2 regions of the Flavobacterium sp. CR10 genome follow, and region 2 is predicted to be linked to the other one. Evidence: riboswitches for the same ligand, from Rfam matches in the RefSeq annotation. Region 2 holds a riboswitch; the other holds the start of a gene.
What was found. Region 2 has a riboswitch for cobalamin ahead of ACNRYB_RS00480 (TonB-dependent receptor plug domain-containing protein). Riboswitches for the same ligand answer to the same signal wherever they lie in the genome.
Positions count from the first base shown of each region.

Region 1: linked by a shared signal. The riboswitch ahead of ACNRYB_RS14185 (TonB-dependent receptor) and the one ahead of ACNRYB_RS00480 (TonB-dependent receptor plug domain-containing protein) in region 2 are both predicted to bind cobalamin.

Region 1 covers NZ_CP185985.1:3,218,247-3,225,104, forward strand. Annotated here, with positions in the region: gene ACNRYB_RS14175 (M4 family metallopeptidase) at 1-1,814, shown strand, start outside; gene ACNRYB_RS14180 (porin family protein) at 1,878-2,525, shown strand; cobalamin riboswitch at 2,632-2,836, shown strand; gene ACNRYB_RS14185 (TonB-dependent receptor) at 2,947-4,995, shown strand; gene ACNRYB_RS14190 (YncE family protein) at 4,992-6,137, shown strand; gene ACNRYB_RS14195 (cell surface protein) at 6,147-6,858, shown strand, end outside.
Region 2 covers NZ_CP185985.1:86,273-93,130, forward strand. Annotated here, with positions in the region: gene cobU (bifunctional adenosylcobinamide kinase/adenosylcobinamide-phosphate guanylyltransferase) at 43-552, shown strand; gene cobT (nicotinate-nucleotide--dimethylbenzimidazole phosphoribosyltransferase) at 700-2,379, shown strand; gene ACNRYB_RS00470 (adenosylcobinamide-GDP ribazoletransferase) at 2,585-3,370, shown strand; gene cobC (alpha-ribazole phosphatase) at 3,355-3,888, shown strand; cobalamin riboswitch at 3,954-4,158, shown strand; gene ACNRYB_RS00480 (TonB-dependent receptor plug domain-containing protein) at 4,186-6,039, shown strand; gene ACNRYB_RS00485 (YncE family protein) at 6,043-6,858, shown strand, end outside.

The DNA.
Region 1 (6,858 bases), 2.4 Mb from region 2:
CTGTAAAAGCGTATACTGCTGATGAATCTAAAGAGAACGCCCAGATTATAAAAGGATCTTTTGAAGTCATAGCAAATGCCCCAGAATTAAGCGTTGAAACTTTTTCGAATTTGCCAGCGGGTTCATTATTTGGACAAAAAGGATTTGTTTCAAGTCAAAGTGATGATAATTATCCGTGGAGAATTGTAACCACTCCAGATAATGCGAACTTAACAGTTCCTAAAAATGATCATACAGGTGATACTGCAAAAAATATGCTGTATAGTTCGTTAGAGAATTTATCATACTACGGAGAAGTAATTTCGCCAATGTATAAATTGTCTCAAAAAGCTTCTGCCGTTGAGTTTTATTATGCAATGCAAAGTAATGTGAATGATATTTTCCTGGTAGACATTAAAGCTGCTGGTGGAGAATGGACAGAACTTTGGAGAAGAAATAAAGAAGGCAGCTACATAGATACAGATTGGAAACGAGCATCATTGAATATCACTAAATACAGAGGAAAATCAGTAATGTTCCGTTTTAGACATGCAAAAGCAGCTGGATATTCGTATATGGTTTTAGACGACTTGAAAATCTTTAATGAAGAAGTTACAGACGTTGCAATGGAGATTTTATCGCCAAAAGACGTTTGCGGCAGTCAGGAATACAAAGTAAGATTAAGCAACGAAGGTCAGATTGCGATTAAAGAAAATAGTATTCAAGTAAAAATTGATTATTTGAACACTTCAGAGTCTATTACGGAAACAGTTGAAGCTGGAATTCCGGTTGGAGAAAGTATAGAATACACGTTCAAAAAACTGCCAAAATTAGATCAAAACGACGATTCGCATATTTTTAATTTCACAGCCAAGTTGGAAGGTGATATTATTGATCAAAATAATACGATTGAGAATTATTACTACCAAGGAGTTTCAGGTGATTTTAAATTATTTGATAACGCATCAATTCATGGTTATGCTGGTAAAAGCGTTTACATTAATGCTCAAACCAATTTGCTGATTAAAGAGTTAGACGCAGTTTCATACAAATGGAATACTGGAGAAGTAACCAGCGATATTGAAGTAACTAAACCAGGTGATTATATCGTTACGGCAGTTCTTGAAAACGGATGTACATTAACAGAAAAAGTAACGGTGACATTCGATACTTTCAATTCTGAATTGCCAAGCGGTGATGTTTGCGGACCTGAAGTAGTTTTAAATCCAGGAAATTATGCGGCTTACGAATGGTTTGACGGCTCAACAGATCCAACTTTCACGACTACAGAAAGCGGAGATTACTATGTAACTGTTTACAACGAACACGGATTAGGGAAAATTTTTACAACAACTATTAATGTTTTAGAAAATAAAGTACCAGAAATTCAAGCATTAGAAGGAAATAAAATAACAGCTTCTGCTGATGCTGCAGGTTATCAGTGGTATTTAAACGGAAGAATTATCCCGAATGCGACCGAAAAAACAGTTGCAACAATTTGGGAAGGAAGTTATACTCTTCAAGCAACAAATGCACATGGCTGTACAAGTATGTCTGCTCCAATTGACTCAAAAGGTCTTCTTATTGGAAAATTGACAAATTCTTTCAGAGTATTCCCAAATCCAGCGGCAGAAAATGTAAACATCTTCTTGGCTGAAAAAGCTGAAGGCGAAGCTGAAATGAAAATTTACTCTATGGAAGGAAATGCGGTTTGGAGTAAAACCTATTCAGCTGTTCCATCAAGTGTAAATGTAAGCCAGCTGACTACAGGAGTTTACATTTTAGACTGTACGGTTCAAGGTAAAAAGTATACAGCTAAGATTATTAAAAAGTAACAAATTACAGATAGAAACGGCAGTTCTCATGTAGAACTGCCCTTCTTAAAAACAAAAAATACGATGAAAAAATCAAAGCTAATAATCTGCGCGCTGTTAATGTGTGCAGGTGCAATGGCCCAAACCGAAAAGGTAAAATTGGGTGTAAAAGCAGGTTTAAATATTTCGAGCTTGACATTTGATGAAAACGAATTGGATTCCAAAAGTAAAACAGGATTTACAGCTGGTTTAATGGCAGAAATTCCTTTGGCAAAAAACTTCTCGGTACAGCCAGAATTATTGTACAGCCAGCAGGGAATGAAAATTTCGTATTCAGATCCAGAGGTTCAAAATTCAGATTACAAAAGTACTATTGCCTTAAACTATTTAAATATTCCTGTAATGCTGAAATATTATGTAGTGAAAGGTTTAAGCATTCAGGCAGGGCCTCAAGTTGGAATTCTGCTAAAAGCAAATAACAAATATCAAGACAACTTTTTAGGTTATGATAACCATGAAGAAATGGATTTAAAAGATTATTCAAATGGAGTAGACGCTTCTGTAAATTTCGGATTGGGGTATCAGTTTAAAGACAAGTTTTATGCAGATGCAAGATATAATTTGTCTTATACCAATGTGTTTAAAGATGTAACTGCAAATACAAATTATATTATCAACAGTGACATGAAGAATAAAGTTTTTCAAATAACGATCGGTTATTTTTTTAAATAGAGTTAGTAACACCTTCATTCCTGTAAAAACCACTCATTTTTAGGAGTGGTTTTTTTGTTTTTTTCAAAAAATACAATTCTAATTTGCAGACACCATACCTGAGTTATATCTTTACCCAGATTTTGGTCTGCTTTTTTCAATCTGAAATAAGCAGTTAAAAGGGAATCAGGTGTAAATCCTGAACAGACCCGCTACTGTAAGTTCTACACAAAATCTTTAAACATACTAATGCCATTGTTCTGCCTTGCGGGATGAGAAGGCCGTTTAAAGATAGAATAAGTCAGGAGACCTGCCACGATCACATAGTTTAAGACTTTCGTGGTATGAAGTTGATGACAAGATAATAACCCGCTATTTCGTAGTGGGATTACTACTGTTATATAATTACGGCACCACACAAAGTTTATTTAATTAAATCGTGATGTATAATTGTAGAAAAACGCTTTTAACAGCTTTTATTGTATTGATTCCTTTTTTGCTTCATTCTCAAGCAGTAACAGATAGTTCGCGGGTTTTAAAAGAAGTTATTTTAAAAGGAAAACCCTATCAGGAAGTTATTCCCGTACAAAGTCTTTCGGGCGTTCTGCTCGAGAATCTATCTAGCCATAATGTTGCCGATGCGCTTCGCTACTTTGCAGGAACTCAAATTAAAGATTATGGCGGAGTCGGCGGACTCAAAACAGTTGATGTCCGAAACATGGGAACACATCATGTTGGTGTTTTTTATGATGGAATTCAGCTTGGAAATGCACAAAACGGCGTAACCGATTTAGGCAAATATTCGCTTGACGACATGGAATCGCTTACGATGTACAATGGACAGAAAAGCGAAATTTTTCAGTCGGCTAAAGATTTTGCATCAGCTTCAACAATTTATTTGCGAACCAAACGTCCTGTTTTTACAGGCAATAAAAAAACAAATCTGCTGGTTCGTTACAAAACAATGTCTATCAATTATCACGATCCTTCTTTCAGATGGGAACAAAAGCTGAGCGATAAAGTGAGTTTAAGCGTAAGTTCTGAATACATCAAATCAAACGGACAATATAAATTTAGATACAAAAGAAAAAATCAGGATGGAAGTGTAGCCTACGACACCACAGCAACACGATGGAATAGCGATATAGAAGCATTCCGATTTGAATCTGGCGTTTACGGAAAAATAGACAAAGGAACTTGGGATGCCAAAGTCTATTATTATGATTCTGAGAGAGGTGCGCCAGGAGCCATTGTAGAAAATAAGTTTAAAGACGGTTTTAGGCAATTTGACAAGAACTTTTTCGGACAATCTTCTTTAACGAAAGATGTTTCAGAAAAATATAAATTTCAATTAAAAGGAAAATTTGCCTACGATTATACGCATTATATTGCCAGAGATACAACTAATGTTTTAGGCGAAACCGTAACCGAAGGAGCGCAATCTGACGATAGTTATTACCAGCAGGAAGCTTATTTTTCGGCTGTCAATATGTACAGCATTTTGCCTACTTGGGATGTTTCGCTTTCAACCGATTTTCAATACAATAAATTAAATGCGACTAGAAGAGGAATTCAAACACAATTTTCTTTCCCGCAGCGTTATACGGCACTAGTTTCTCTTGCCACTTCTTACCGATATGAAGGCTTTAAAGTTTTAGGAAATGTACTCGCAACTCGCGTTATTGAAGAGGTAAAATACAACGCCAAAGCTCCCAATAAAACCGAATTTACTCCTGCTATATTTTTGGGCTATACGCCATTTAAGAAATACGATTTCAATTTAAGGGCATTTGCCAAACGTATTTTCAGAATGCCCACTTTCAACGATTTATATTATACCATGATTGGATCGAGCACTTTAAGGCCCGAATATATGAATCAGTATGATGTTGGTTTTACGTATAATTTCCCCGTAAGAGAAAGCTTTTTCGATAAATTTTCTTTTCAAGCAGATGCTTATTATACCAATACAAAAGACAAAATTGTTGCTGCACCGACAGGAAATTTATTCCGCTGGATGATGACCAATATCGGTCAGGTAAAAGGAAAAGGAATTGAAACGGTTCTGAACATGGCAACTCATTTTAATAAGCTAAAACTAGATGCCAATTTAACGTACACATATTCTAAAAGTCAGGATTTTACAAAGTTTGTAGGTTTAGAAATGTCTTCTTACGGAGATCAGATTCCGTATACGCCTTGGCATAGCGGATCTGGAATTTTAAACGCCAATTACGAATCTTGGAACTTCAATTACAGCTTCATTTATGTTGGAAAACGTTACAACGGAAATGTCAATAATATCAAAGTAAATGAAGTACAGCCTTGGTACACACACGATTTGGCAATCCAGAAATCTTTCGTATTCAAAAATTACAAATTGAACGGAACAATTGAAGTCAATAATGCTTTCAATCAGCAATATGAAGTGATTTACAATTATCCGATGCCGGGGCGAACATTCAAATTTATAATCAGTTTTGAGTTATGAAAAAGAGCTTTTTAAAAATACTATTTGTTTTAAGTGTATCTGTCTTGTTGGTTTCCTGCCGTGAAGACGAAACGATATTTCTTTCTTCAGACACCGCTGTTGCTGCGCCAAGAAGTGACGGAAATATCGAAGGTTTTTATCTTCTGAATGAAGGCAATATGGGAATGAATCGTGCGAGTCTGGACGTCTTCAATTATAGAACAGGAAATTACACTACAGATGTATATTCAGAACGAAACCCGAGTGTGGTAAAAGAATTGGGAGATGTTGGAAACGATATTAAAATCTACGGAAACAAAGTGTATGCGGTCATTAATTGTTCCAACAAAGTTGAGGTTTTAGAAAAATGGACAGCAAAACGCATCAAAAAAATCGATATTCCCAATTGCCGTTATGTGGCTTTTTATAAAGACAAAGCTTATGTGAGTTCGTATTCGGGACCAGTTGCCATTAATCCGAATGCGGAAATTGGTTTTGTGGCCGAAATTGATACGACTTCATTAGAAATAAAAAGAAAAGTAACCGTTGGCTATCAGCCCGAACAGATGGTTATTCATAACGGAAAATTGTATGTCGCGAATTCCGGTGGTTACAGAGTTCCAAATTACGACAGAACCGTTTCGGTTATTGATCTGGCAACATTTACAGAAATTAAAAAAATAGATGTTGGCATTAATTTGTACAGCATGCAGATTGACAGTCGAGGCGATATTTATGTCAGTTCACGCGGCGATTATTATAACACGCCATCCAATCTTTTTGTGATTGATACACAAACAGACGAAAAGAAAATGCAGCTCGATATTCCGGTTTCTGGAACTTGTTTAGTAGATGATTTACTTTATTACTACAGCGTTTCTTGGAGTTATTTGACGGGAAGCAATAAAGTGAGTTACGGAATTTTGGACACCAAAACCAAAAAAGTAATCACAAACCAGATTATTACGGACGGAACCGACAAAAAAATCATGATTCCGTACGGACTTCAAGTCAACCCAGAAACCAAAGAAATCTACATTACCGATGCGCAAAACTACGTCGTAACAGGCTATATCTACTGTTTTACGCCTGACGGAAAATTAAAATGGAAAACTACCGCAGGGAATATTCCCGCTCATATTGCTTTTATAACTAAAAAATAACCCTTAATGATGACTAAAAATCTTTTTAAAATCGCTTTGTTTTCAATTCTCTTTTTGGGATTTGCGGCCTGCGACAAAGACAATGATACTGAAGAAAATCTGCTCCCCGCAGAAGTGCTGAAAGAATCGTACACAATTGATCGTTTTAAAGTCCTGAATATTGCAACAAACCTTCCAAATACGGCTAAACTAACTTGGAGCGTTAAAGATTCAATTATTTCAGAAAATGCAGATTTGGATTTTATTAGTCCGTTTCAGAAAAGCTATCCGCTGACTTTAAAAGTTGAGATAAACGGAGAAACCAAAATTTACAACTCATCCATAAATGTTACAAAAGAAACGGGAACGTACAGTAAATATATTTCTAATGTATTTGATTTTCGTCCTGCTGTTGGACAGTTTACAAATGAAATTCCACAATATACCGCAGGAAATACAGAAGCCAATATGATTTCTGCCGCGAAAAAGGCAATTGTAGGTTCAAATACAACCATGATTTCGCTTGGAGGTTTTGGCGGTTATGTAGTTTTTGGTTTCGATCACACGATTCCAAATATGGATGGACGAGATTTTAAGGTTTTAGGAAATGCCTTTTGGGGAAATGAAGCCAACGAAGCGCGCGCAGGATCTTGCGAACCGGGAATTATTATGGTCGCTTACGACAGAAATAAAAACGCAAAACCAGATCAAGATGAATGGTATGAAATTGCAGGGAGCGAAT
Region 2 (6,858 bases):
CAAACTCATAATTCATAATTCAAAACTCATAATTAATAAAAAATGATTTATTTAGTAACTGGCGGCGAGCGCTCTGGAAAAAGCGGTTATGCACAGAAATTGGCTTTAGAACTTTCCAACTCTCCTTTGTATGTAGCAACTGCCAGAAAATGGGATGATGATTTCCAAAATCGAATTGACCGTCATCAAAAGGAAAGAGACGAACATTGGACGAATATTGAAAAGGAAAAATATTTAAGTGAAATTGATTTTTCTGGAAAAACTGCTTTAATTGATTGTGTAACGCTCTGGCTAACTAATTTTTTTATTGATACTAAAAATGACGTAGAGTTAAGTTTGGAAGAAGCAAAAAAAGAATTTCTTGCTATCGCTAAACACGAAAATGCGAATATCATTATTGTGACAAATGAAATTGGCATGGGCGTTCATGCAGAAACACACATCGGAAGAAAGTTTGTTGAACTTCAAGGCTGGATGAATCAGTTTCTTGCCGCAAACGCAGATCAAGTTGTATTGATGATTTCTGGAATTCCAGTTAAAATAAAGAGATAAATTCCAATACAAAAAATTCCAAATCCCAATAAATTGAAACGAAATTCTAAGTTTTAAACTCCAAATTCCAAAGCTATGCTTTACCTTTACTAGAATCTTTCCATTTTCAGATTTGAATTTGGAATTTAAAAATTGGAATTTAAAGAAATGAGTAATTTAGACGATATATTAAAATCACGCCGCGACACACGACATTTTACAGCCGATGAAGTTCCTGATGAAGTAATCCAAAAAGCTCTACAGGCTGGACATTGGGCTCCATCTGTAGGACTAACCGATGCAACGAGATATTATATCATTAAATCAGATGAAGTTAAAACGTCTATTAAAAAGCTTTTTTTAGACTACAATAAAAAAGCCGAGGAACTAACCGACAATCCCGAACAGAAAGAACTTTACAGATCGCTAAAACTAGAAGCTATCGAAGAAGCGCCAATTGGACTCATCATTGCTTATGACCGTTCTGTTTTAAATCAGTTTACGATTGGAACAATTGGCAGTAATGAAGCCGTGAAATTTAGTTCGGTTTGTGCGGCGCAAAATATTTGGCTTTCGCTAACAGAACAAGGCTACGGAATGGGCTGGGTTTCGATTCTTAATTATTATCAGTTTAAAAAAATTCTCGATTTACCCGAAAATATAGAACCGCTTGGTTATTTCTGCATTGGAAAACCAGCAACCAATTATAACAATCAGCCAATGCTGCAGCAATTGCATTGGAAACAAAAATCGGAAGCTCCTATTTGCTCTGAAATTAAAGAAATTCATCAAATAAATGTTCCTGCTTTTGATTTGAAATCAGAAAATAAAATTCAAGACAAATCTGATTTCTATGCTCTTTTACAAGACAAAATAGATTCTAAAACAAAACCTGTCGGTTCTTTGGGAACATTAGAATCTTTGGCTTTCCAAATGGCAACGGTTTTTGAAACTTTAAATCCGAAAATCGTAAAACCCAACATCGTAGTTTTTGCAGCCGATCACGGAATTGCAAATCATGGTGTAAGTGACTATCCGCAAGATGTTACTCGACAGATGGTCAATAATTTCCTCGATGGCGGCGCAGCCATAAACGTTTTCTGTAATCAGAATAATATCGAATTATCAATTGTAGATTCGGGCGTTAATTATGATTTTCCAACCAATGCAAAATTAATCGATGCAAAAATTGCCAAAGGAACTCAGTCCTTTCTCCATGTTCCAGCAATGAGCGAATCTGAAGTCCAGTTATGTTTTGAGAAAGGAAAATCGATTGTTGAAAATATCGCAAAATCTGGCTCAAACTGCATTGGTTTTGGTGAAATGGGAATTGGAAATACTTCTACCGCTTCTGTTTTAATGAGTATTTTAACAGGTTTTCCTATTGAAGATTGTATCGGAAAAGGAACGGGAGTTGAAAACGAAAAATTGCTTCTAAAACAGAATTTACTTAAAAAAGCAATTGAAAGTTATTCTGGTCAAGCCGAATTGATGTTACAGCTTTCCTATTTTGGAGGTTTTGAAATTCTTCAAATGGCTGGCGGAATGCTGACTGCTTTTGAAAATAAAATGCTAATTCTGGTTGACGGTTTTATTTGTACTGTTGCCTATTTGATTGCCTTTAAAATAAATCCGAATATCAAGCAAAATGCTGTTTTCTGCCATTGTTCTGCCGAAAAAGCGCATTCAAAATTATTGAACTATCTAGGAGCAAAACCTATTTTAAATTTAGATTTGCGTCTAGGAGAAGGAACTGGATGTGCTGTTGCTTTTCCGATTTTAAAATCGGCTGAGGCTTTTTTGAATGAGATGGCTAGTTTTGAAAGTGCGGGAGTGAGTAGGAAATAGTTTTGTATTTCTAAAAAACAATTATGTTACATAGTGATTAATTCTCATTTTTGTCATTTCGACGAAGGAGACTCAAGCGATAGCGAACTGGCGAAGCAAATCTTCACAAGTAGCTCCACAACGAAAATCCAATCTTTGTAGAATATCCTACGAAGATTTCTCCTTCGTCGAAATGACATACTCAATGGAAAACCAATTATAAAAAATGAAAAAAGAACTACACATTTTCTTCACCTGTTTAATGTTTTACACCAGAATTCCATGTCCAAAAAACATTACACATCATCCAGATTATTTAAATAAAGCTACGAGATATTTTCCTTTTATCGGATGGATTGTTGGGAGCATTTCCTTTCTGGCTTTTTATCTTTTTTCATTTTTTCTTTCAATAGAAATTGCCGTTATGTTAGCGATTATTGCTTCTATTTTAACTACTGGTGCATTTCACGAGGATGGATTTGCTGATGTCTGTGATGGATTTGGCGGAGGATGGACCAAAGAAAAAATCTTAATGATCATGAAAGATAGTGCGATTGGCGCCTATGGAGCAATCGGATTGGTTTTACTTTTTCTATTAAAATTCAAATTGCTTTCCGAATCCATTTTACTTTTCACTAATAACATTTTACTAATTTTCCTTTTATTCATTTCTGCACATTCTTTGAGTCGTTTAGCAGCAATCAGTATTATTTTCACGCATGAATATTCTCGTGAAGATGCTTCGAGCAAAAGTAAACCCATTGCAAAACAATATACTTGGAAAGAAGTTTTTGGTTCTTTCTTTTTTGGTTTAATTCCGCTGATTGTATTTTCTTATTTTAATTTGAAATTTCTTCTTGCTATAATTCCTGTTTTTATAGCACGCTATTTTTTAGCACGCTACTTCCAGAAATGGATTGACGGTTATACGGGAGATTGTCTTGGAGCTACGCAACAAGTTTGCGAAGTTGTATTTTACTTAAGCATTTTATTTTTATGGAAATTTATCTAGTTCGTCATACCGAAACCATCTGCGAAAAAGGAATCTGTTACGGACAATCTGATGTTGATATTGCACTTCCGTTTGATGAAATTTTTGAAAGAATAATTTCTGAGCTTCCTTCTGAAGCATTTATTTTCTCTAGCCCTTTAAAACGTTGTGTTATTCTGGCAAAACACATTCAAAAAAATATTAAAACCATTTCTTATCAAGAAGACGAACGTTTAAAAGAAATGAATTTTGGAGATTGGGAATTAAAAAGCTGGAATGAAATTCCGCAGGAAGAACTTAATCCGTGGATGGAAGATTTTGTAAATATCAAAGTTTCAAACGGAGAATCTTTTGTTGAACTGCATGAAAGAGTTGGTGATTTTTTATCTGAAACCATTTCAAAAATAAATCAGCCAATCGTTATTGTTGCTCATGCCGGAATCATCAGAAGTATTTTATGCCATCAGAGTTTACTGCCTTTAAAGGATGCTTTCAATAATAAAGTTGATTTCGGACAAGTTATAAAAATTGATTTTTAATGCAAATAATTTATAATTTTTCATGAATCGCAAAACAAATTTGAATAATCAATATTTTTAACTTTATCTTTGCAGCAAATTAAGGTTGTGTTTTTGATTTAAAAACACATTAAAAGGGAATCAAGTAAATTCTTGAGCTGTACCCGCAACTGTAAGCTAAGTTCTAAACGAATGCTTGCTGTTAACTACAAACCACTGTCACGCCTTGCGTGATGGGAAGGTAAACAGCAAGACGCAAGCCAGGAGACCTGCCTTTGTAACAATTATCGAACTCTCGGGAAAAAGAGTGAAGAAATTATGACTTTAAAACGACTTTTTGCTTTTTGTTTATTTGTAATGTGCCAAATTATTTCGGCGCAAAACGATTCTATTACCAGTCTGAAAGAGGTATTGGTTTCAGATAAAAATTTAAAATCCTATTCGGTTTCACAATCTGTTTTAAAACTAAATGACTCTGTTATTAGTAAAAACGAAGCCCTTTTAACCGATTTATTAAATTTTAATTCTACGATTTATTTTAAAGAATATGGGCGTGGAATGTTATCTACGGTAGCTTTTAGAGGAACAACTTCTTCTCAAACAGCAGTAATTTGGAACGGAATTAATATTAATTCTCAAATGAACGGAAGTACCGATTTTAATACCATTTCGGGTTCTGATTATAATTCTATAAGCGTAAAAGCAGGTGGCGGAAGTGTTATTTATGGAAGTGGAGCAGTTGGAGGAACGGTGCATCTAAATAACGATTTGTTATTTTCTAATCGATTTGAGAATAATTTAAGACTAAATTACGGCAGTTTCAATACAATTGGAGTCAATTACAAAACGTCAATTTCTAATAAAAAATGGAGTGCTCAAATCGGACTTTCGAAAAACAGCTCGACTAATGATTATAAATATCTTAATCAGTATAACTGGAAAGGCGAACAGCGCTGGAATCAAAATGGACAATATGATGTTATTACTTTGAGTGCTAACGCTGGATATAAATTCAACGAAAATCATATTTTAAAGCTTTATAGTCAGAGTTCAAATACTGACCGTAATACTTCTCTTGTAGTAGAATCGGAAACCAAAAGCAAATACATCAACGGTTTCAACAGAAACTTACTGGAATATGACGGAAGTTTTGGAAAACTTAAAACCAATTTCAAGACAGCGTACATTTTCGAAAACTATCAATATTTTGCTGATAATAGTCTAAAAAATTACTCATACGGAAAAACCGAAAACTTGATTACAAAACTAGATGTCGATTATCATCTATTTAAATCAACACATCTTAACGGAATTGTAGATTATAGCAGAACGAACGGTTACGGAACCAGTTTTGGAAGCCATATTCGAGAAATCAGTTCAGCTTCTTTATTGGTTCGACAAGATATTGGCTCAAATTGGAAAAACGAACTTGGGGTTCGCAAAGAATTTACGAGCAATTATAAATCGCCAGTTTTATTTAATCTTGGATCTTCCTACAAGTTCAACGATTGGTACAATTTAAAATTGAATGTGTCTCGAAATTTCAGAATTCCAACTTACAATGATTTGTATTGGGATCAGGGAGGAAATCCGAATTTGAAACCCGAAAGTTCTTATCAGGGGGAAATTGGCAATGTCTTTACATTTAAAAATTGGTCTTGGACGCAGAATTTTTATTACATGAAAATTACTGATATGCTGCAATGGGTTCCTGGAGCAAATGGCATCTGGACTCCACAGAACCAAGACAAAGTCATCAGTTACGGAACAGAAACTATGTTGGGCTGGAAAAAAAGTTACGGCAAGAACACTTTCTCAGCAAACGCCACTTACGCTTATACGGTTTCGCAAGATGAAAAAACTAAGAACCAATTGTTCTTTGTGCCATTTAATAAAGCAACAGGAGCCGTTTCGTATTCTAGAAATAAAATAAGTGCTTATTATCAAATTCTCTACAACGGTTTTGTTTATACAAGAGCCGATAATAATCCTGACGAAATTATTAACGATTACATGATTTCAAATATCGGAATCGATTATGATCTTAAATTTTTAGATTCATTCAAGGTCGGTTTTCAAGTTTTGAATCTTTTCAATAAAGATTATGAAAGTCTGGAGAATAGACCGATGCCAGGCCGCAATTTCAATGTGTATTTAACCTTAAAATTTTAATATATGAAGTTTAGTAAATTACTTTTAATAGCGTTAAGCATTTCGTTATTCGTTTCTTGTTCTAGTGACGATGATGATGCCCCAAAAGGAGCTTACGACAATGGTTTTTTCATTTTAAATGAAGGAAGTACCGATGCAGGAACTGTTTCTTTTTCTAGTGATGATTTCAGCATCTTTACAAAAGACGCTTACAAAGCAGAAAACGGATCTGATGTGCTTGGAAAATTTGTTCAAAATATCTTTTTTGACGGAGACAAAGCTTACATTATCTCAGGCGGATCAAATGTGATAAACATTGTAAACCGTTATACTTTTAAATTAATCGCAAAAGTTGACAGCGGTTTGGCTAATCCTAGATATGGTGTTACAAAAGATGGCAAAGCTTACGTTACAAATGCAAATTCATACGATTCTGTTACAGATGATTATATTGCAGTAATCAATTTGGCAACAAATCTTGTTGAATCTAAAATTTCATTAAATACAACTGGAAATAGAATTATAGAAGAAAGCGGAAAATTATACATTACAGATCCAATGGGTACTGACAAACTTTCTATCTACAATCTTACTACAAAGACTTTAGAAGCTCCAATTACAATTGGTTCTGGCTCAGATTCTATTGAGGAAGAAAATGGGACTCTATATATCTTAAAAATTTCATACACATCAAGCAGTGCAATTACAAAAGTAAAAATCGCTGACAAATCTGTTTCTACTATTGAGATTCCGGAATCTCAAGGAGTTGCTGGATTCTTAGATATCGAAGATAACAAAGTATATTATACTGTTGGAAATTCTGTATACTCAATCGCTACA